3 regions of the Bacillus marinisedimentorum genome follow, and region 2 is predicted to be linked to each of the others. Evidence: a T-box and tRNA genes for the amino acid it is inferred to sense, from the RefSeq annotation. Region 2 holds a T-box; the other regions hold tRNA genes.

Region 1 (7,359 bases), on a different contig from region 2:
TAGCTCAGTGACGAGCAACGCATCCCTGAATCGGCTGCGAGTTGCTTCGACGCATATGCTTCTCTGACTTAGCATGCAGAGGAAGAAGCAGTAGTGACGCTGCTAAATCAGTTAAGGAAGATAGATAACCATTCCACAGTAGCTCAGTGGTAGAGCCCTCGGCTGTTAACCGAGCTGTCGCAGGTTCGAATCCTGCCTGTGGAGCCAATGGAGAGCTGTCCGAGTGGCCGAAGGAGCACGATTGGAAATCGTGTAGACGGCTACCGCCGTCTCGAGGGTTCGAATCCCTCGCTCTCCGCCATATTAAATTGGCCCCTTGGTCAAGTGGTTAAGACACCGCCCTTTCACGGCGGTAACAGGGGTTCGAATCCCCTAGGGGTCACTGACAGAAGTGAATGCCAGGCATTCCTGGCATATCGCTTCACTATATCGGAGGATTAGCTCAGCTGGGAGAGCACCTGCCTTACAAGCAGGGGGTCGGCAGTTCGATCCTGTCATCCTCCACCATATGCTTTCCAAATCTGAAAGTTTCTATATTATCGCGGGATGGAGCAACGAGCGATACATCTATGAATCCGCTTCGAGTTGTCTCGACGCATCAATCATCCCGGAATAGGCTTGCAGAGGAAGAGACAGTTAGTTTTTAACTGCGTAACTCCAGGATACAAAGTAACACTTTATTCATATCATCGCGGGATGGAGCAGTTCGGTAGCTCGTCGGGCTCATAACCCGAAGGTCGCAGGTTCAAATCCTGCTCCCGCAACCAAATATGGTCCGGTAGTTCAGTTGGTTAGAATGCCTGCCTGTCACGCAGGAGGTCGCGGGTTCGAGTCCCGTCCGGACCGCCATTTTTGAAGTGAAATGGCCGAATGGTTAAGTGCATTACAGTATGGCTCGATAGCTCAGTCACGAGCATCCGCTTCTCTGAGTCCACATCGAGTTGTCTCGACGCATGATCTTCCTTGATTAAACTGGCAGAGGAAGAGACAGGTAACTATGTAAGGCCGAATGATTAAGTAAGTTCATGTACACTACAGTATGGCTCGATAGCTCAGTCGGTAGAGCAGAGGACTGAAAATCCTCGTGTCGGCGGTTCGATTCCGTCTCGAGCCACCATTTGTGTGCCGGTCTAGCTCAATTGGTAGAGCAACTGACTTGTAATCAGTAGGTTGGGGGTTCAAGTCCTCTGGCCGGCACCATTTTCATATGGAGGAGTAGCGAAGTGGCTAAACGCGGCAGACTGTAAATCTGTTCCCTCAGGGTTCGGTGGTTCGAATCCGCCCTCCTCCACCATTTTTTATTCACAAAAGATCATATAGGGGCATAGTTTAACGGTAGAACAGAGGTCTCCAAAACCTCCAGTGTGGGTTCGATTCCTACTGCCCCTGCCAATTAACATGGCGGCTATGGCGAAGTGGTTAACGCATCGGATTGTGGCTCCGACATCATGGGTTCGATTCCCATTAGTCGCCCCATAAAGGATGCAGTAAACTCTTATTGGGCTATAGCCAAGCGGTAAGGCAACGGACTTTGACTCCGTCATGCGCTGGTTCGAATCCAGCTAGCCCAGCCATTATTGCGGAAGTAGTTCAGTGGTAGAACACCACCTTGCCAAGGTGGGGGTCGCGGGTTCGAATCCCGTCTTCCGCTCCATTAAGGCGGTATAGCCAAGTGGTAAGGCAGAGGTCTGCAAAACCTTTATCACCGGTTCAAATCCGGTTACCGCCTCCAATTTTTATTATGCCGGTGTGGCGGAATTGGCAGACGCGCACGACTCAAAATCGTGTTCCTTCTGGAGTGCCGGTTCGACCCCGGCCACCGGTATTGCCCAACAATTCAGTTGTTGTGAAAAAGGATTCTTTCATTAAAGTGAAAGGGTCTTTTTTCATACGATGACTTGTATTGTATCCTTCCTGATCTATTGCACGGAGAGGGCAGACTGAGGATTCAAAAGTTATCAGCATCCATTGTGTGATGGCTGCAAGTTTTTAAATAATAAACCTTGGAGAAGTACCCAAGTGGCTATAAGGGGGCGCACTCGAAATGCGTTAGGGCGGGCAACCGTCGCGTGAGTTCGAATCTCACCTTCTCCGCCATTATACTTTGCCGGCGTGGCGGAATTGGCAGACGCGCACGACTCAAAATCGTGTTCCTTCTGGAGTGCCGGTTCGACCCCGGCCGCCGGTATTAATATCCACAATCGAGACCGCTTATTTTCTGCGGTTCTTCTTTTCCCCGTTTTGATGCGGGGGTTTTTTTATAGCCTAGACTGTCAATCAGTATCAGGGTTTTACTTAATCAAGAAATTGGAGTATATACATTCAGTGACCAAATGTATATTATTGGTATTTGGATGAAAGTCTGTTACTATTTTAATAGAGACTGGTTAGATAGGCCAGACCATAACTTGCCTAAAGAAAGAAGGCTGAAAAATGAAAAAGAAAAGCCTATTCTGGACGATAATCATAAGCATGACAATACTTGCAGTCTCATCTTTCTCAATTTATACAATGATGGCAACTGGCAGCGGGGAAGAGATCGATGAGGGAACAGGAAACAATAACACGGTATCAAAAGAAAAAGTCGAAGAAATTCAGGCCACCATTGGCAAACAGAATCAGGATGTCGGAAGGTTCGTTGCAAAAACACACGATTTTTACAATGAAACACTAGGATACGGTGGGATTAACAGTGTCAATTGGAATGAGCAAAGGGAAATGGCTAGAAATGTAACGGTGAAGACAAAAGAGTTCGTTTCTTCTGTAGGTAGTAAAAACTTAAAGACCGATTTGAAGGATATTCAGCGGATTTCGGAGGCTGTCATGGACGAAGAGCAAAAGAGTCACATTCTGGAGCTTCACCGTTATTTTCATGACCTGGATATCGCTTTGAATAATTACGGCGGGTTTGACAGGATCTGGGGTGTGACAAAGACACTCGACTGATAGGTTGACCCATCAGTTTTTGATTACTGCGATCCTGGCCCAAGGATGAATATCTGATTCGATGCTGCTGCAACGCCTATTTTCGACATTTTTCAGATTTGCCCCTTGAAATATGATTTGAATTTCAATATAATAATAATCATTCCGATGGAAAAACACTTTGCGGGTGTAGTTTAGTGGTAAAACCTCAGCCACGAGGGTTACTTCTTTGAATAAGCTACGAGTTGCCTCGACGCATTAATCATCTCTGAGTAAGCTGGCAGAGGAAGAGGCATGACTGTCGGCAACACAAACAACTTTATATATCTGATTAATTATGCGGGTGTAGTTTAGTGGTAAAACCTCAGCCTTCCAAGCTGATGTCGTGGGTTCGATTCCCATCACCCGCTCCATTCTAAATTTTTATACTTAAACCTTGTGACTAACGCAGTGTTTCGTTTTTAATGAAGCATTGCGTTTTTTAATGTGCGTAGGAGCATTACATTATAGAGGAATAAAATGACCTGCTTGCCAATAGTGCAAGCAGGCGGAGAGCCAGTTTATTCAATCACTCTTGTTTCTCTTGTGCCTCCGTGGACCTGAGTGAACATTTTGCCGGCGGCTTCGAGCAGTTGTGCTGCTTCGTCACGATTCATGGACGGCCTCAGATAAAACAGCTGAAGGGCGTTTGCTGTTTCTTTTGTGACGGCTGTTCTAGCAGAATCGGTGATCGGGCTTCCGAAAGAGCCGGTGTCATCCCTTGAGAGGAGTTTGTCCTGCATGTTCATATCACGTCCGTTCAAGGCTTTGTATTGATCCTCACCGGTTCCGATATCAATCGTCACATCGCCGGCAAGCTTATCCATGTCATAGATGCCGACCGGGATTTCATATTGCAGGGAAAAGAAGTTGTTGATATCGGCTGCAGAATGGATGAGCGGAATGGTATCCTTTTTTTTCAGGCGGCGGTAGAGCGCTTCGGCAGAGTGCCTGTATCGGGACGGGTCCGTTCCTGCCTGCTTGAACACTTGCCGCCATTCATGAATGCCGGGAAAGTCGTTTATTTGTTTGACATCCAGGTCGAGCTGCAGGGATTCCTGATACAGCTGCAGCCTTCCTTTTATCATTTGAGGTGCATCATCAATCACGATATCATGATAGGTAATGCAGCCTATTTTGAAATCGGGAATATGTTCTTTCACTTTAGGCGAGATTGAAACATTGGGCATTGTGCGTTCCTCCTATAGGCTCTTTTAATCAGTGTAGCATATGGAAGCACTGCACTTGAAATAGATTGACAGAGGTGATGGATGATGGAAAAACTGCGGCATTTGCTGCGGAAGATTGATGGTAAGGGTTATAAGGCATATAAAGACATTCAGGGGACTTATACCTTCGGCAGCTGGAGGCTTGCTGTAGATTATGTCCAGGGTGATCCGTTTGCCTCCCCTTCAAAAATCCGTGTACTGGTCCCGCGTAAGAATGCGGGTTATGAGGCAAGCTGGGATGACACAAAACACCGGAAGATCCGAACAGAAGATTTTATTGCGCGGCTTGCTGCCAGGGAAATCAGGAAGAAAGGCGGCAAGGGTGCAGGCGGGACAGGGAAGAGCGGATTGATTATGATTGATGCACCGGGCCAGGAAGTGTTAGAGCGGACTGCTGTGTCCATAAATGATAAAGAGATTGGGCTTTGCCTTTCCATCGGGCTTCCCGCCCGCGGTCGGCGGGTGCTCGGCAAACAGGCAGAGCAATTGTTTTTTGAAGAAATCCCTGCGATTTTACAGGGAAGCATCTTTAATATTGATACAAGTGAACTCTCCCGTGCACATCGGCTCGCTGACCAGCAGGGGGCAATCCGGGGTTATATGAAGGAAAACGGAATCATTTCATTTATTGCCGATGGTGCCGTACTTCCGCGCGAGAGCGGAGTGAGCAGCCGGCCGCTGAGGGAAGGGAAAGTTGTTCCGTTTGTGAGTCCTGCAAGCATGTCAGTGGAGATACAGGTCCCTCATAAGGAAGATCCTGTCACGGGGATGGCGGTGAAAGAGGGAATCACCGTCATCGCCGGCGGAGGATACCATGGAAAAAGTACCCTCTTGAAGGCGATCGAGCTTGGCGTTTATGATCATATTGAAGGTGATGGAAGAGAGTTTGTCCTCAGCCATCCCGATGCTGTGAAAGTGAGGGCTGAAGACGGGCGGAAGATAACGGGAGTTAATATTTCACCGTTCATTAATAACCTTCCTTACGAGAAAAACACCCATTCGTTTACGACCGAAAATGCGAGCGGAAGCACTTCTCAGGCCGCTAATATAATGGAAGGTATGGAATCCAGGGCATCGGTCCTATTGATTGATGAAGATACAAGTGCCACCAACTTTATGATCAGGGACGCAAGAATGCAGGCGCTCGTTGCAAAAGAGAAGGAACCTATCACGCCTTTTATCGATCGGGTCAAGCACCTGTATGAAGAGCGGAACATCTCGACTATCCTTGTCATGGGCGGTTCGGGGGATTATTTCGATGTTGCCGATAAAGTTATCCGGATGGAAGAGTATATACCTGCAGACGTGACAGCCGAGGCCCGGGACATTGCCAGGAAAATCGAATTTAAGCGAGAGAGCGAAGCAGGCGGGAGCTTTACTGCTATCAGTGAGCGCATTCCGCTGCCGCAAAGCCTTGACAGCAGAAAAGGCAAGAAATCGAAAGTGACAGCAAGGGGTTTATCGTCGATCCAGTATGGAAGGAGCGACATTCAGCTTCAATATGTAGAACAGCTTGTTGATCAAAGCCAGACAAGGATGATAGCGGAAATCTTATTTTTTCTGGAAAGAGAAAAAAGATTAAGCCGGCAAGAAGCAGCAATCCCCGCTTTACTTGATTTCATTGAAGAAAAGATGGACAATGAGGGGCCCGGCTCCTTTACGTTATCCAAAGGGCAGCATCCGGGCGATCTGGCCAGGCCGCGCCGGCATGAAATCGCCGCTGCGCTGAACAGGCTTCGGACACTTGGAATCAAAAAGTAAGCTGTCCGCCCATTTTTAAGAAAAAGAGGTGAAATCCATGAATACCGCCCAGCTCAAAGAAGAGATAATCGCATATAGTAAAACAATCGGCATTGACAAAATCGGCTTTGCAAGTGCTGACACCTTTCAAACGCTGAAGGGGAGGCTTGAAAACCAGCAGGAATTGGGGTACCAGTCCGGTTTTGAAGAACCTGACATCGAGAAGAGGACCAATCCGGAGCTGCTGGTGCCGCAGGCAAAATCAATCATCTCGATTGCACTTGCCTACCCCTCCAAAATGAAGGACGCTCCGCGGAGCACAAAGGAAAAACGGCGCGGTTTGTTTGCCCGGGCTTCCTGGGGACTGGACTATCATGATGTCCTGAGGGACCGCCTGCAAAAGCTCGAAGCCTTCATTTTGGAAAAAGTACCGGAAGCAAAGGTGAAATCAATGGTTGATACCGGCGAACTTTCCGACCGTGCCGCAGCGGAACGGGCAGGGATTGGCTGGAGCGGGAAAAACACCTCCATCATAACTCCCGAGCTAGGCTCATATGTTTACCTTGGTGAAATGATTACGACCATCCCTTTTGAACCGGATACACCTATTGAAGACAGATGCGGCACCTGCAATAAGTGCATTGATGCTTGCCCGACCGGGGCAATTGTCCAGGGGGGGCAGCTTGACTCAAGCAAATGCATCGCTTTTTTGACGCAAACGAAAGGCTTCCTGGCAGATGAGTACCGCGATAAAATTGGAAATCGAGTTTATGGATGCGATACGTGCCAACTCGTTTGCCCGGAAAATAAAAAAGTGGATTTTCATTTCCACCCGGAGATGGAACCGGATCCGGAGGTTGTGAAACCGGAGCTTAAACCGCTTCTCAGCATTTCCAACCGGGAGTTCAAAGAAAAATTCGGTCCCATTGCAGGATCGTGGCGCGGAAAGAAACCGATTCAGCGAAATGCCATTATTGCTCTTGCCCACTACAGGGATGAATCAGCGGTACCTGATTTAAAGCGCCTCGTTAAAGAAGACCCCAGGCCGGTGATTAGAGGCACTGCTGCCTGGGCCCTAGGAAAAATAGGCAGTGAAGATGCCGAAAAGTTTCTTATACAGGCGAAAAAGCGAGAAAACGATGAAAAAGTAATGGAAGAAATCGATAAAGGACTGGAAATGCTTAAATAAGCTCTGTTTTACGCTTCGTAATTATTGTCTTTTTTCTGTAAGATATTGAAAAAGTAATGGAAAAGAAGGGATAGGATGACAGGAAAGCCAACCCTCTATTTCGATGAAATGGAAAGCCCGATGGGAGCAGTCACTATTGTTTCCACTGAAAAGGGAATTTGTAAAATTCATTTCGGAGACAGTGAGAGTGCGCTGCCTCTTTTATCCGCCTGGTCCAAAAAAGTGTTTTACACAGTT
Region 2 (7,359 bases):
CAAACCTTTTTTATCCCAGCCCATGCTGATTGCTTTGCGGATATCAACATTGGCAAGAGCCTCGTTCTTCTGGTTCAGGCGCAGGAAGTAAACGGCAGCATCAGGAGTCGTGACATAGTTTTCTGTATCCTTATACTGGTCTACATATTCCGCACTAAGGGCTGCACGGTCAGTTTTGCCAGTTTCAAACAGGTTGACCGCTGTTGCTGTATCCTTAATTACATTTACGTTGATTTCATCAAGCTTAACAGCTTCTTTATCCCAGTACTGGTCGTTCTTTTCATACTTCCAGTTCTGTTCATGGTTCCATTCGGAAAGTACGAAAGGACCGTTGTACAGCATTGTGTCCGCTTCAAGCGCATAGTTCTTGCCCTGTTCTTCAACGTAATCTTTCTTAAGCGGCATGAATGTGCCGAAAGAAGTCAATCCGAGGAAGTAAGGAACATCGTTTTCAAGCTCAACTTCAAGAGTTTTTTCGTCAACAGCTTTTACGCCAAGCTCTTCGACTTTGCCATACAAATCACTTTCTTCATCCATGATTTTGTTGGCGTTTTTAAGGTCACCCATGATGTATGCATATTCTGCAAGTGTATCAGGGCTGAGCGCACGCTTCCATGCATACTCGAAATCTTGTGCGGTTACCTGTGAACCGTCACTCCATTTTGCATTTTCGTTAAGCGTGAAAGTGTATTTTGTTCCATCTTTTTCATAATCTTTAGCAACGCCTGGAACCGGTTTGTTGTCCGGGCCAAGACGGTAAAGTCCTTCAAATACGTTGTTCATTACAATAAAAGACACCTGGTCAGTTGCAGTGATCGGATCCATTGACGGGATTTCGGCACTTTCAAGTAGGTTCAAGACCTGCTCTTCATCCGGCTTCGCTTCGCCGCCTTCTCCTTCACCGCCTGTTGCGTTTTCTGATGATTCGTTTTCGTTTCCTTCGTTCTCGTTAGTTGCTCCTTCATTGCCGCCTCCGCAAGCTGCTAGGAACATGCTGAGCGCAAGAACAAGCACGAAGAAAATTGACAGCTTTTTCTTCATGTACTGAAGACCTCCCCTTTTTATATAGGTTTTTTTGACAGGCAAATACCGTTGAAAATTGTCTGAAGTTTTTGCCTATGGGATTATTATACAAGTATTCTAACAATTTTGCATATACTTTTTTTTAAGACTATTATTGAAACCTTGATATTATTACGGTTCGGTAACAGAAAATAGGTCTATTGTACTATCATCGGATCCGCTTTCATTTTCCTGCCCTGGCAAAAATTAAAACCTAATCATTATACTCGCCATCGCTTCACCGTTGTAAAGCAAGCAAGAGGGGAAGTCCGCTATAGGGATGGTTCTTAAATACCGGTACAATCGGCGGGCTCCTTCTGTAATAATTGTTCCATTTCTGCTTTTTCTATATAATTACTCTTATAACTTATTTGTCCTGGAGGTAACATGAAAACACATTTCAGAGCAGCTTCGCGGCTTATGATAGGATCTGCCGCGGTAGGAATCTTATTGTCCTTCCTTTTCAGGGGGCCTTCATTATCCGTTACTATTGTAAATACGATTTTCATGATGTCACTTTTTCTTTTAATGACCGGCGGTTCAATGCTTATCCTGGAGGGCGGAATGTTCAACGGCATAATGAAGAGCTTCAAGTCTTTTCGCAATAAAAGCTCGAAAGCGAACCGCTATGCGGCGGAATTTGATGATTATGACAATGACGAAGAGAACCCGGCGTACAGCTTTCGATTAACAATGCCATTCCTGATCTCAGGGACCGTTCTTTTTGTCCTTACGATTATTGTTTCCTATTTCGTATAAGCAGCTTGCATTCGATATATTGATTGAGTATAATAAACCATAATTTTAAATGTGAAATGTGATGAGAAAGAATAGTACATGTTATGAAGCTTACAGAGAGCTTGTGGCAGGTGTGAACAAGCAGCGGAGTAATATGGAATGGGCTTTTGAGCACCGGACTGAAATGAACAGTAGGCTCCGGCGTCATCCGCACGATACAGCGGGAACCCAGTCCGGCTAACCGGACTGGAATTGAAAGAGATTCTTTTGTGATGAAGAATAACAAGGGTGGCACCGCGGTCCATTCGTCCCTGTTTTAAAATTGGGACGAGTGGACTTTTTTATTATTTATTTATCTGGAAAAGGAGTGTTCGTTATGTCTGTTATTTTTTCCGGCATACAGCCGAGTGGCTCGCTTACACTAGGGAACTATTTAGGCGCGCTGAATCATTTTGTCAAATACCAGGAAGAGGATGACTGCTTTTTCTGCATCGTGGATGAACATGCGATCACCGTACCGCAGGACCGGCTAAAGCTTCGCGAAAACATCCGCAGTCTTGCTGCACTTTACATTGCATCAGGCATCGATCCCGAAAAGTCCACACTGTTCATCCAATCGGATGTCCCGGCCCATACCCAGCTGGGATGGATGCTCCAGTGTGTCACCTATATCGGCGAACTTCATCGCATGACGCAGTTCAAAGATAAATCGGCCGGCAAAGAAGCCGTGTCTGCCGGCTTGCTCACTTACCCGCCGCTTATGGCCGCCGATATCCTGCTTTACAATACGGATATCGTCCCGGTCGGTGATGACCAGAAACAGCATCTTGAGCTGACGAGAGATATTGCGGACCGTTTCAACCGGAAATATAATGATATCTTCACAATCCCTGAACCGCAAATCGCTAAAGTGGGGGCCCGCATCATGTCTCTGGTCAATCCGGAGAAAAAAATGAGCAAATCAGACGAGAATGTGAAAGCGACGATTTTCCTTCTTGATGATGAGAAGCAAATTGAGAAAAAAATTAAAAGTGCTGTAACGGACTCGGAAGGTGTCATCAAGTATGACAAAGAAAACAAACCGGGCGTTTCCAATCTGATGACAATCCTTTCGCTTTGCAGCGGCAAGTCACTTGAAGAAATCGAAACGCATTATGCAGAAAAAGGTTACGGGGAATTCAAAGCGGATGTTGCACGGGCTGTCATCGCCACATTGAAACCGATTCAGGAACGGTACTATGAAATTGTGGAATCCGCGGAACTGGACGAGATTCTCGACCGAGGTGCCGAAAAAGCGAATCGTATTGCAGGAAAGACGCTGCAAAAAGCAAAAAATGCAATGGGACTCGGCCGGAAACCAAAAAACAGGCGGTAAGCAGCAGCAGAATAACCATGCTGTACGCCTGACCGGGTTAACCGATGTTTTCAACATTCATATGCGAAACTTCGCATAAAATCCCAGTCTTTCACGCCCGCGGACGGACCTGTTTCATCACGCCAAACCAGGGTTCTCTTACTGAACAGACAGAGCCTGTTACTTAGTGCTCTATTAGTTAAAACTCAAATATAAAAAGGAGCAGTTACGCTGCTCCTTTATTATTCTTAAAAGAAAAAATCAATTCACTTTTTCACGCATTTCCAGTTCCCAGAGCTGTTCGAAAAAAGGCTGCCCTTTAATCATCCGCTCACACAGATGTTCATGATGTTCGCTCCAGCCGTTCTTCACCTCACTGTAAAGGCTCTCCCAAACTTCCCTGTGTCTCATACCCTGAGTTTCCCTGTACTTGGCCGGGTTCCATTCTGTGTACCAGTAACGGAGTTCGGCAATATTCGTCGTAGAACAAAGCTGGTCCAAAGCCATGAATAGCAACTGTTTCAGCTGACGCTCCTTTCTTGTAAGACCTGTCATCAACTTAGGGTCAGGTGACAGAATGTGATGTTCCTTGTTTTCTGGTTCCTGTGGGTCATACCTATATGCCGCAGTCTCTTTGTCTTCAATCATTTCATATACCAGCTGTTCCTGGCGGGGGATAAGCCTGCTCTTCCTGATCGGCATCCTGTACCCGAGTGTATCAACCGCCAAAATTCGTTGACCGTCCGTAGCAACAAAGCAGTAGTCGAGCTGAATTCGCTGATGGTTTTTTCGCACAAAGCTCTTCTGGTAAATTTCGTCCAAAAGCTGGTCAGGGAGTTCGGACAGGGAATTTTCAATATAGTGGAACAGCTGTGGTTCCAGTTTGAATAACGGAACTTGATCAAGCAGTTCCACACCGTCATCTTTCCGCCATTCATGGAATTCACAAACATTGTATCCATTTTCTTCGCCTTCGAACCAATTCACCCATACATCATGCAGATACAACATCATTACCCCTCACTTCATAGCTATTTGCAAACAGTATGGACATCAGGGGTAAAAAATATTCCATTTTTAACAGGAAAATCCATGCACCCTCAATCTAACGGCATGTAGATGCTTAAAACGATCAGCAGCATTCCTGCACCAAGGAAATAAGTTTCAATCTGCCTGCTTATGAAGTCGAGGTATTCAATGAAGCCGTGGCCAGCTGTTAGCAGGTTCAAATAAGCGATAGCGGTAATGCCGCCTGCTACCGACAGCCCGAAACCGATCAAGAATATAAACAGCCTTACAATCATCGCCCGTCCCATCCCCCGTTCCTTCCTTAGTTTCCCGGAGTTTGTACATTATATGAGACAGGCCTCCCCCATATACCATTATGGACAAATCAGCCGGCCCGGTGACTGGGCACGGCATGAATGAAATGATGAGGTTTACGCGTCAATAAAAACTCTGCTCTTATTCCTTTGTACTGCGGTAGGAGAATGCTGAGTCAGCCAGCACGGCTTCAGCTGGAGCCGAAATGAGCGATTCTGTATCCATGCTGCCTTGTTTTTCATGCCAGCTGTCCACGATATGCCAGCCGCAATTGTATCCCAGCCATTTCGGGAGCATTCCTCCACCGTATAAGAGTTTGTCATGAACCGGCTGGTACTTGGTGACCTGGAGCCTGGAAGAGAGATACTTGGTAAATAAGCTTTTGGCCTTGCTGAGCGGATAAATCGAAGTCCATATAGCCAGGCTGCCGGCATCAGTCCGCATTTCCGCCGCTTTTTCTGCGAGCCCTTCCATGATGATAGAATCGAGCAAGGTCATCTCTTTTTCGGGACGGTTCAGTTTTCGAGCACGGCACACATGATGATACTCATGGGTAAGAAGAGCCTTCAATTCTTTTTCTTTCAGATCGGGCGGAACAAATAAAAACAGCTTGTCAGCAAAGGCAAGGCCGGCTTTTCCGTTAAATGCCTTCACGAGCTGCGGATTGTTCAGGTCAGATGGAAGTAAAAATACCGGAACGTCCGGTCCTTTCCATTCTTGCCGCAATTCTTCGAATTGGCGGTTGGCTTTCCGATGCAGTCCGCTTTTTTCTGCCCTGGACAAAAACCCGGCTGCGGAATCTGCAGGCTGACTGAGTCCTGCCGAGAGCAGGTGATTATGGATTTCGTATTCGGAGGCTCCCGGAAAATAAGCTTTCAAAGGCCGGCAAACCACCTTCTCCTGTTCGTAGAAAAGGGATTTTTTCTCAGATGTCTGCTGGCTTTTGGCGTATTGTTCAAGCCAGGAAAATGTATCAATGACCGGCATGCTCACACATCCTTTTATTGTTTTTCTCTTTTTTTACAATATGCCTGCTCGAATCACCACGTGAGGATGCCGTTCTGCGAATCTTATTGGACTCGCATTTATCACCGGCATTGGATTCTTGTACAGGTTGTGGATGGCCTTCGCAGACTATTTCATCCCCCAGGAGTGGCGGATGATTAGATTGCAGATGTTTATCGTGAGTCAGCGGCGATAATTTATTTGCTGTAATAGATCAAATTTTTGTGTGAAAGACGGAACGCTGTATGCCTGTGTTCAGGTTTTGATCCATTCAATGGTTTCTTTCACGCCCAACCGGGTCCCCGTGCCGCCCGGGCACGCACTTACAAATGCACCCATCCTCTTGTCCTGGATTCTTTCGGATATCACACGCTTACGCTCTTCCCAAAATTCCTTCTTCAGGAAAAAAGCAAGGAGGTTTCGAGAAGTCTCGTGCCTTCCGACCCGAATTTTGCTGCGAAAGCCAACATTCAATCATAACAAGCTTAAATTAAAAAGCCCCGGCTTCACGCCGGGGCTTTCCATTGTTTAATCGTTATACTTTTTAAAAACAAGGGTGGCATTATGACCCCCGAAACCGAGAGAATTGCTCAAAGCAGCCTGAACAGTCTGTTTACGGGCTTCATTAGGTACGTAATCCAGATCGCATTCAGGATCGGCCGTTTTATAATTGATTGTCGGCGGTATGATATCTTCCTGGATTGACTTAATTGAAAAAATCGCTTCAACCGCACCGGCCGCGCCAAGCAAATGACCTGTCATCGATTTCGTAGAGCTCACTGTCATTTTGTATGCATGATCGCCAAACACTTCTTTAATGGCAGCCGTTTCATACTTGTCATTATACGGTGTGCTTGTACCATGTGCGTTCATGTACGAGATTTCTTCAGGCTTCAGGCCGGAATCTGCAATCGCCTGGCGCATCGCCCGAACGCCGCCTTCCCCGCCTGGTGCCGGTTCGGTTATATGATGGGCATCTGCTGTTGAGCCGTAACCGACGATTTCAGCATAGATTTTCGCCCCGCGCTTTTTTGCCGACTCAAGAGATTCAAGAATCAGGATGCCTGCCCCTTCCCCCATGACAAATCCGTCACGATCCGCATCAAACGGCCGGCTTGCACTTTCAGGATCCGGATTCGTCGATAAGGCCGTCATCCGGCCAAAGCCGGCAAATGCCATGTTGGATAGCGGGGCCTCGGCACCGCCTGTCACCATTACATCCGCATCGCCGCGCTGAATCACTTTAAACGCATCCCCGATCGAATTGGTGCCTGTCGCACAGGCCGTCACTGTACATGAGTTGATTCCTTTTGCCCCAAGTGCGATGGAAACCTGTCCGGCGGCCATATCGGGAATCATCATCGGCACAAAGAATGGGCTGACGCGCCGCGCCCCTTTTTTCAAGAATGTTGCATGCTGCTCTTCCCATGTTTCCATTCCGCCGATCCCCGAACCGATCCACACACCGGTCCTTTCGGCAAGTTCACCTGAAATGTCAAGGTTGGCATCTTTTACTGCCATCAAGGAAGCGGCGAGGGCGAAGTGGGTGAAACGGTCCATCCGCCGCGCACTCTTCCGGTCAATATAGTCCTCAATATCGAAGTCATTGATTTCTGCAGCCACTTTGGAACTGAACTGCTCTTTGTCAACCCTCGTAAGTTCACCTACTCCGTTGACTCCTTTAATTGCATTTTGCCAGGAAGCTTCAGCGTCCAGGCCGAGCGGTGTAACAGCTCCAAGGCCTGTTACGACTACACGCCTTTTTTCCATTGAATCAGCACCCCTTTGTCATCAGTTGAAAATTCGTCCCTATCTTTTCCATCATATGTTAACGTTTTGATTACAGCTTTATTGGACTGCGGCCGAACGGGAAAACT
Region 3 (7,359 bases), on a different contig from region 2:
TTTACTATACTGAGGGTGGATTTTCAATTTAGGAGGGAAAACATGAACACTGAATTCAAAGCCTTTGTCGTTAACAAAACAGAAACGGATTTCACTGCTGATTTTCAAAAACTTACACTGGATGAACTTCCTGAAGGAGACGTAACCATTCACGTGTCCTACTCAAGCGTCAACTATAAGGATGGACTTGCAAGTATACCGAATGGAAAAATTGTCCGCTCCTACCCTTTCATCCCGGGAATTGACCTGGCGGGAACAGTTGTCGATTCAAAAGATGACCGTTACAAAGAAGGCGATGAAGTTATCGTCACCAGCTATGAACTCGGCGTCTCCCATTATGGCGGTTACAGTGAATACGCAAGAGTTCCGGCTGAGTGGGTCGTGCCGCTTCCGGAAGGGCTCTCCCTGCAAGAGGCAATGGCAATCGGAACGGCCGGTTTTACAGCTGCTCTTTCCGTCCACCGGCTTGAACAAAACGGCCTGAAGCCTGAAGACGGACCTGTCCTTGTTACCGGTGCAACCGGAGGTGTCGGCAGCATGGCTGTTGCGATGCTCGCCAAACGCGGATATACAGTAGAAGCCAGCACCGGCAAAGAGGAAGCACATCAATTCCTCAAAAAAATAGGCGCTGCAGAAGTGATCAGCCGTGAAGAGGTCCTTCCGGAAAAAATGCGCCCGCTCGACAAACAGCGCTGGGCAGCAGCAGTCGATCCCGTCGGCGGGAAAACGCTGGCAGCCATTACGAGCAAGCTGAATTACAACGGTGCTGTAGCCGTCAGCGGACTGACCGGCGGCGGAGACGTACCTGCAGCCGTCTTCCCTTTCATTCTCCGTGCGGTCGATATTCTCGGCATCGATTCCGTGAACTACCCTGCCGGACCTCGAAAGGAACTATGGCAGCGGCTCGCAACCGACTTGAAGCCTGACAACCTTGCTGATATGGAGCGGGTCATTTCCTTTGAAGAGCTGCCGGACAGCCTTTCTTCCATCTTAAAAGGTGAAATGACAGGCCGGACCGTTGTGAAGATTTCTGAATAGACATTTATGCATAGAGACTCCTGAAGATTGGGCAAACAATTGGTTCAGGAGTCTTTTTTCTTGTGGCGGTGCCTGGCCCCCGATAGTTTATAGCACCGGGACCCAGGCACCGTTTACAACTAAAGTAAGATCAGAAGGAGGTTGCTGGGGTGTACGAAAAAAATTTATATGTATTTAATGATGAAAAACCTGTCCATGCCGTCATCCGCAATTATCAGGAGAAAGATTTTCCCGGCCTCATAAACATCCAGAAAGAGTGTTTCCCGCCGCCTTTTCCGGCAGAATTGCTCTGGAATGAAGAACAGTTGAAAAATCACATCACCCTTTTTCCCGAGGGTGCCCTTTGTATCGAAGTTGAGGGTGAGCTTGCAGGTTCTATGACAGGGTTGATTGTGGACTATCATCCGCATGGTCAGGATCACACGTGGGAAGAAATCACGGATGACGGCTACATAAGGAACCATAACCCGGATGGAAACACCCTTTACGTAGTCGACATCGGAGTGCGGCCTGCCTACAGGAAAATGCAGCTGGGAAAGTGGTTGATGCTATCTATGTATGATGTGGTCATCCACAAAAATCTTACCCGGCTCCTTGGCGGGGGACGCATGCCCGGATACCACAAGAGATCAAATGTGTTAACACCGAAACAATATCTTGAAGCGGTTGTTTCCGGAAAGGAAAAGGATCCTGTCCTTACCTTTTTACTTCGGTGCGGCAGAACACCTGTCAAAGTGGCGGAACAATACCTGGAAGATGAGGAATCTCTTCATTATGCGGCACTTATGGAATGGAAAAACCCTTTTAAAGCAACTGAATAATATCAGTTTTCAATACTCCTGTTCATGTGATTTTTCGCATTGATAGGAGTATTTATTTTTTTAAAATAACTAAATTATAGAAGGCATCTCCAAAACGCCGCCTTATTTTCCTTATATATAAGCATTTAAGCTGTTTTATTGATATCCATAGTGCAAATTAAAATAACTTTTCAGTCACAATGTTGTAATAAAATCCTCATACATCCTACACAGTTTGGGATTAGACTGTAAACGAAGCATTACCAATATTAACTTAGTATCCATAGTAAAAAGGGAAAAGGAGGCTTATCACATTATGAGTGAAGTGCTCATTTTAAGCCGCATTCAGTTTGCCGTGACAGTATTCTACCATTTTTTATTTGTCCCGCTTACGATCGGCCTGGTCATTCTGCTGGCTGTGATGGAAACGAAATTTGCCCGGACACGCGATCCGTTATATCGCAGAATGGCAGATTTCTGGGGAAAACTGTTTGTTATCAACTTCGTGCTTGGAATTGTCACCGGCATTACAATGGAATTCCAGTTTGGGACAAACTGGTCCGAATATTCCAAGTATATGGGTGACATCTTCGGATCACCGCTTGCGATCGAAGCGCTCGTTGCTTTCTTCCTTGAATCTACATTCATCGGCATCTATATTTTCGGCAAAGATAAAATCTCACCGAAAATGCGTGCGTTTTCCATCTGGATGGTTGCCATCGGAACGAACATTTCTGCAATCTGGATCATTACCGCAAACGGATTCATGCAGAACCCTGTCGGCTATGTACTGAACAATGGCCGTGCGGAACTGGCCAGTTTCACAGAGCTCGTTTCAAATCCATACGCCTGGTACATGTTCTTTCATACCATATTTGCCAGCTATATCGTAGGCTCCTTTTTCGTAATGGCCATCAGTGCCTACCATCTTCTGCGAAAAAATGAAGTGGAATTTTTCAAACGTTCTTTCCGGATGGCACTTGTCATGGCAGTGATTGCCGCGACAGTGACTCCTATTATCGGCCACCAGCACGGCGTATTCACCGCTACAAAACAGCCGGCAAAGGCCGCTGCGATGGAAGCAGTCTGGGATACGGGCCAAGGGCTTCCTTTCAGCCTTATCCAAATTCCTGATGCAGAAAACGAGAAAAACTTTGAAGCCTTATCCATTCCTAATTTGGGAAGTTTCTTCTACACGAATTCCTTTAACGGGGAAGTGACCGGACTGAAGGAGATCCCGGCTGACGAACGGCCGAATGTCCCTCTTGTCTTTTACAGCTTCAGGGCGATGGGTGCCCTCGGAATCTTTTTCCTTGCCATGGCGTGGTACGGTGTTTACCTGTATCGGAAAAATAAATTGGTTGATTCCCGCAAGTATTTGAAGACGATGCTTTATTCCATCCTGCTGCCTTACCTGGCGATCAATCTCGGATGGATGGTGGCAGAAGCGGGACGCCAGCCCTGGGCGGTATACGGGTTGATGAAAACAGCCGAAGCCGTTTCGCCAATCTCAGTCGGGCAGGTAATCTTTTCGCTGGCAGGACTGGTCATATTCTACACCATCCTGATTATTGCGGACGTTTACCTCATTACCAAGTTTGCGCGCAAAGGTCCGGAGCTGCCGGCAAAGACTGGATTGAAAGGGGATGTCGAACATGTCTCATGATACACTCGCGATTATCTGGTTCGGTTTGTGGGGCCTAATCTGGACAATCTATTTTATTCTTGATGCTTATTCGCTCGGCACCGGCATGCTATTCCCATTTTTGACAAAAAACCGGCAGGAGCGGAATCAGCTCCAGGAAGCGATCGGACCGTTTTGGGGCGGAAATGAAGTATGGCTGATCACCGCCGGCGGAGCCACATTCGCGGCTTTTCCCGCAATTTACGCGGATATGTTCAGCTTCCTTTATACACCGCTCATGCTCATTTTGTTTGCCCTGTTCTTTCGGGCAACCGGTTTGGAATTCATGCACAAAGATGACAATCCGCTGTGGCAATCGTTCTGGAAATGGGCTTTTTTCGGGGGAAGTGTTGCCATCGCCCTCTTGTTCGGCGTTGCCTTTGCCAACCTGTTTGACGGCCTGAAAATTACAGCTGAAGGCTATGAAGGCACACTGCTGTCCCTTCTTCACCCGTACGGCCTTCTCGGCGGACTGCTTTTCGTAAGCTTGTTCCTGCTTTCCGGATCGCTATGGACAGCAATTAAAACCGAAGGAAGCACTGCTGAAAAAGCACTCCATATCGGACATAGAGTGTGGTTTGCCGCAGCAGCCATCACGGCGATATTCATGGTTGCAACAAACAACCGCACACCGCTGTTTGAAAACTTCGCGAATTACCCGGTTCTCTGGGTGCTGCCTGCACTGGTCCTTGTTTCTGTCCTGCTGATAAAGCCGTTCATGAATAAAGGTAAGGTCGGGCTTGCCTTTACATTTACATCACTGACGATTTTTTCAATTATGGCTACCGGCTTTTCCGGCATGTTCCCGAACATGCTGCCGTCCAAAGTGGATAATGCCTACAGCATCACCTTGTATGATGCAGCCGGGAGCGCACTGAACCTGCAAATCATGCTTGTTGTCGCATTAATCTTTGTACCGATTGTTATCGCCTATCAGTTGTGGAGCTATACGATCTTCAAACAGAAGATTACAAAAGAGTCGGCTAAGGGCTATCAATAAAGGTAAACACAAAGCACCTCCTTGATCGGGAGGTGCTTTGTTCATTTCAGGGTATCCATTGCTGCACTTTTACAGGATGCCATTTCATTTTGGATATGTTAAAGAAGATTGTTGATTTTACACATTGTTGGGACGGCTTTTTAAGGAGAAGTCATTCGCTTTCCTACCTCTAGTCGGGCCGGGTGCATTTAGAGGGACGATTTCCCGTGAATCACCCCTCTAATCGGGCCAGCGCGCTTCTACAGCGACGATTTCTCGTGAAAGGGGAACGGTTCGCAATTGCGCTTTTAGTAAGATCATGTCTGGCTTTTGTATTGGGTATTAAAAACCTCGTTAGACAGAGCCTTCTTTTTATAGTGAATTGCGACGGGAAACCGCTAAACCCGTATGTACGATTAATCTTTTTATCCTGGGGTACAAAAAGCCATGGAAAAAGACCAGCCATTGAATGACTGGTCTTTATCAGATGACCCCTAGGGGATTCGAACCCCTGTTACCGCCGTGAAAGGGCGGTGTCTTAACCACTTGACCAAGGGGCCGTAATGGCTCCACAGGCAGGATTCGAACCTGCGACAGCTCGGTTAACAGCCGAGGGCTCTACCACTGAGCTACTGTGGAATAATTGTCTTTCTTCCTTACCTGATTTGGCTAACAACTACTGCTTCTTCCTCTGCAAGTTAAATCAAAGAAGTGAATGCGTCGAAGCAACTCGCAGCCAATTCACAGATGCTCGTCATTGAGCTACTGTGGAATAAGTCATTTTTTATTATAGCCAGATTCCGCAAAAATCAACATGGAAAATAATTCTTACGCGCCCTAGAGGACTCGAACCTCTAACCTACGGCTTAGAAGGCCGTTGCTCTATCCGGTTGAGCTAAGGGCGCATGAGTTTTTAAGCCCAAAACATAAAAATGGAGCGGGTGATGGGAATCGAACCCACGACATCAGCTTGGAAGGCTGAGGTTTTACCACTAAACTACACCCGCATTAAAATTGGTTCATTATTTTATTTTTAGTCTCCGGTTGTCATGCCTCTTCCTCTGATAGCTTATTCAAAGAGGATTAATGCGTCGAGGCAACTCGTGCGTTCGCAATTGACTTCTTGCAAAACTTTATTTCCTTTACGAGCCTGTGCCTCTTCCTCTGATAGCCTACTCAGGGGGATTGATACGTCGAGGCAACTCGCAGCATATTCAAAGAAGTGATGCTCGTGGCTGAGGTTTTACCACTAAACTACACCAGCACTAAAATTGGTTCATTATTTTGAAAGCTGGAGGCGGCACCCGGACTCGAACCGGGGGTAAAGGTTTTGCAGACCTCTGCCTTACCACTTGGCTATGCCGCCAGGATGGAAAAGGTAAAGAAAAAGGGCGATAGATGGGAATCGAACCCACGAATGCCGGAGCCACAATCCGGTGCGTTAACCACTTCGCCACTACCGCCGCAATCAAAAATGGCAGGGGCAGTAGGAATCGAACCCACACTGGAGGTTTTGGAGACCTCTGTTCTACCGTTAAACTATGCCCCTAAATGGTGGAGGAGGGCGGATTCGAACCACCGAACCCTGAGGGAACAGATTTACAGTCTGCCGCGTTTAGCCACTTCGCTACTCCTCCATGTAATTTAAAAAAGGTTAGATCAATTTTCTAACCCGGCAATATATAATTATTCAAAAACCCACTTACTGTGAATCGATTTAAAAACAAATGGTGGCTCGAGACGGAATCGAACCGCCGACACGAGGATTTTCAGTCCTCTGCTCTACCGACTGAGCTATCGAGCCACGCATATGGCGGAGGAAGAGGGATTCGAACCCCCGCGGGCCGCAAAGCCCCTGTCGGTTTTCAAGACCGATCCCTTCAGCCAGACTTAGGTATTCCTCCGTATGTAAATGGTAGCGGCGGAGGGGATCGAACCCCCGACCTCACGGGTATGAACCGTACGCTCTAGCCAGCTGAGCTACACCGCCATCATGTTATAAAAGTGGAGCCTAGCGGGATCGAACCGCTGACCTCCTGCGTGCAAAGCAGGCGCTCTCCCAGCTGAGCTAAGGCCCCACGTATGGCGCGCCCGAGAGGAGTCGAACCCCTAACCTTCTGATCCGTAGTCAGACGCTCTATCCAATTGAGCTACGGGCGCATGAATAATGGAGCGGAAGACGGGATTCGAACCCGCGACCCCCACCTTGGCAAGGTGGTGTTCTACCACTGAACTACTTCCGCAATATATGGTGCGGGTGGAGGGACTTGAACCCCCACGCCAAAGGCGCTAGATCCTAAGTCTAGTGCGTCTGCCAATTCCGCCACACCCGCTAATAAACCGATTCGATGGTGCCGGCCAGAGGACTTGAACCCCCAACCTACTGATTACAAGTCAGTTGCTCTACCAATTGAGCTAGACCGGCATGATTATACTTACTGGCGGTCCGGACGGGACTCGAACCCGCGACCTCCTGCGTGACAGGCAGGCATTCTAACCAACTGAACTACCGGACCATAATCAGTTATGTGAAGAAAAACGCAAAAAAAATAAACTGTGTCATTTAAACAGCTTTAATTTGGTTGCGGGGACAGGATTTGAACCTGTGACCTTCGGGTTATGAGCCCGACGAGCTACCGAACTGCTCCACCCCGCGACGTTACAAATCATAACATCGGATATTATCCTGAATGCTATTTGGTTAAAAACTACTGTCTCTTCCTCTTCCAGCTTAGTCGAGGATGATTAATGCGTCGAGAAAACTCGAAGCGTATTCTTTGAAGTAACGCTCGTTGTTCCACCCCGCGACGTTACAAATCATAACATTGGATATTATCCTGAATGCTATTTGGTTAAAA

The links. A T-box is a leader RNA that pairs with one kind of tRNA and senses whether it is charged. The one in region 2 lies ahead of trpS (tryptophan--tRNA ligase), so its partner is inferred to be a tRNA-Trp.
Region 1: it encodes a tRNA-Trp, which carries the amino acid that the T-box ahead of trpS (tryptophan--tRNA ligase) is inferred to sense. The anticodon was not compared.
Region 3: it encodes a tRNA-Trp, which carries the amino acid that the T-box ahead of trpS (tryptophan--tRNA ligase) is inferred to sense. The anticodon was not compared.

What each region holds. Positions count from the first base shown of each region.
Region 1 covers NZ_LWBL02000081.1:2,976-10,334, reverse strand. Annotated here, with positions in the region: tRNA gene A4U59_RS20520 (tRNA-Asn) at 133-207, shown strand; tRNA gene A4U59_RS20515 (tRNA-Ser) at 210-301, shown strand; tRNA gene A4U59_RS20510 (tRNA-Glu) at 311-382, shown strand; tRNA gene A4U59_RS20505 (tRNA-Val) at 432-507, shown strand; tRNA gene A4U59_RS20500 (tRNA-Met) at 691-767, shown strand; tRNA gene A4U59_RS20495 (tRNA-Asp) at 773-849, shown strand; tRNA gene A4U59_RS20490 (tRNA-Phe) at 1,042-1,117, shown strand; tRNA gene A4U59_RS20485 (tRNA-Thr) at 1,125-1,200, shown strand; tRNA gene A4U59_RS20480 (tRNA-Tyr) at 1,210-1,294, shown strand; tRNA gene A4U59_RS20475 (tRNA-Trp) at 1,319-1,392, shown strand; tRNA gene A4U59_RS20470 (tRNA-His) at 1,402-1,476, shown strand; tRNA gene A4U59_RS20465 (tRNA-Gln) at 1,500-1,574, shown strand; tRNA gene A4U59_RS20460 (tRNA-Gly) at 1,580-1,654, shown strand; tRNA gene A4U59_RS20455 (tRNA-Cys) at 1,659-1,732, shown strand; tRNA gene A4U59_RS20450 (tRNA-Leu) at 1,744-1,825, shown strand; tRNA gene A4U59_RS20445 (tRNA-Ser) at 2,006-2,097, shown strand; tRNA gene A4U59_RS20440 (tRNA-Leu) at 2,107-2,188, shown strand; gene A4U59_RS20435 (hypothetical protein) at 2,434-2,946, shown strand; tRNA gene A4U59_RS20425 (tRNA-Gly) at 3,265-3,338, shown strand; gene A4U59_RS20420 (B3/B4 domain-containing protein) at 3,486-4,154, opposite strand; gene A4U59_RS20415 (ABC-ATPase domain-containing protein) at 4,239-5,954, shown strand; gene queG (tRNA epoxyqueuosine(34) reductase QueG) at 5,992-7,122, shown strand; gene A4U59_RS20405 (methylated-DNA--[protein]-cysteine S-methyltransferase) at 7,198-7,359, shown strand, end outside.
Region 2 covers NZ_LWBL02000011.1:98,609-105,967, forward strand. Annotated here, with positions in the region: gene A4U59_RS03465 (peptide ABC transporter substrate-binding protein) at 1-1,041, opposite strand, end outside; gene A4U59_RS03470 (DUF3899 domain-containing protein) at 1,483-1,821, shown strand; T-box leader at 1,874-2,116, shown strand; gene trpS (tryptophan--tRNA ligase) at 2,177-3,175, shown strand; gene A4U59_RS03480 (YjbA family protein) at 3,416-4,165, opposite strand; gene A4U59_RS03485 (YuzI family membrane protein) at 4,255-4,458, opposite strand; gene A4U59_RS03490 (DUF2268 domain-containing putative Zn-dependent protease) at 4,619-5,464, opposite strand; gene fabF (beta-ketoacyl-ACP synthase II) at 6,011-7,252, opposite strand; gene A4U59_RS21270 (hypothetical protein) at 7,234-7,359, opposite strand, start outside.
Region 3 covers NZ_LWBL02000065.1:43,987-51,345, forward strand. Annotated here, with positions in the region: gene A4U59_RS18445 (NADPH:quinone oxidoreductase family protein) at 43-1,038, shown strand; gene A4U59_RS18450 (GNAT family N-acetyltransferase) at 1,188-1,859, shown strand; gene A4U59_RS18455 (cytochrome ubiquinol oxidase subunit I) at 2,155-3,504, shown strand; gene cydB (cytochrome d ubiquinol oxidase subunit II) at 3,494-4,522, shown strand; tRNA gene A4U59_RS18465 (tRNA-Glu) at 4,990-5,061, opposite strand; tRNA gene A4U59_RS18470 (tRNA-Asn) at 5,066-5,140, opposite strand; tRNA gene A4U59_RS18475 (tRNA-Arg) at 5,333-5,406, opposite strand; tRNA gene A4U59_RS18480 (tRNA-Gly) at 5,435-5,508, opposite strand; tRNA gene A4U59_RS18485 (tRNA-Cys) at 5,794-5,867, opposite strand; tRNA gene A4U59_RS18490 (tRNA-His) at 5,892-5,964, opposite strand; tRNA gene A4U59_RS18495 (tRNA-Trp) at 5,977-6,050, opposite strand; tRNA gene A4U59_RS18500 (tRNA-Tyr) at 6,054-6,138, opposite strand; tRNA gene A4U59_RS18505 (tRNA-Phe) at 6,230-6,305, opposite strand; tRNA gene A4U59_RS18510 (tRNA-Ser) at 6,313-6,405, opposite strand; tRNA gene A4U59_RS18515 (tRNA-Met) at 6,415-6,491, opposite strand; tRNA gene A4U59_RS18520 (tRNA-Ala) at 6,507-6,579, opposite strand; tRNA gene A4U59_RS18525 (tRNA-Arg) at 6,585-6,661, opposite strand; tRNA gene A4U59_RS18530 (tRNA-Gly) at 6,670-6,744, opposite strand; tRNA gene A4U59_RS18535 (tRNA-Leu) at 6,751-6,834, opposite strand; tRNA gene A4U59_RS18540 (tRNA-Thr) at 6,851-6,926, opposite strand; tRNA gene A4U59_RS18545 (tRNA-Asp) at 6,941-7,017, opposite strand; tRNA gene A4U59_RS18550 (tRNA-Met) at 7,081-7,157, opposite strand.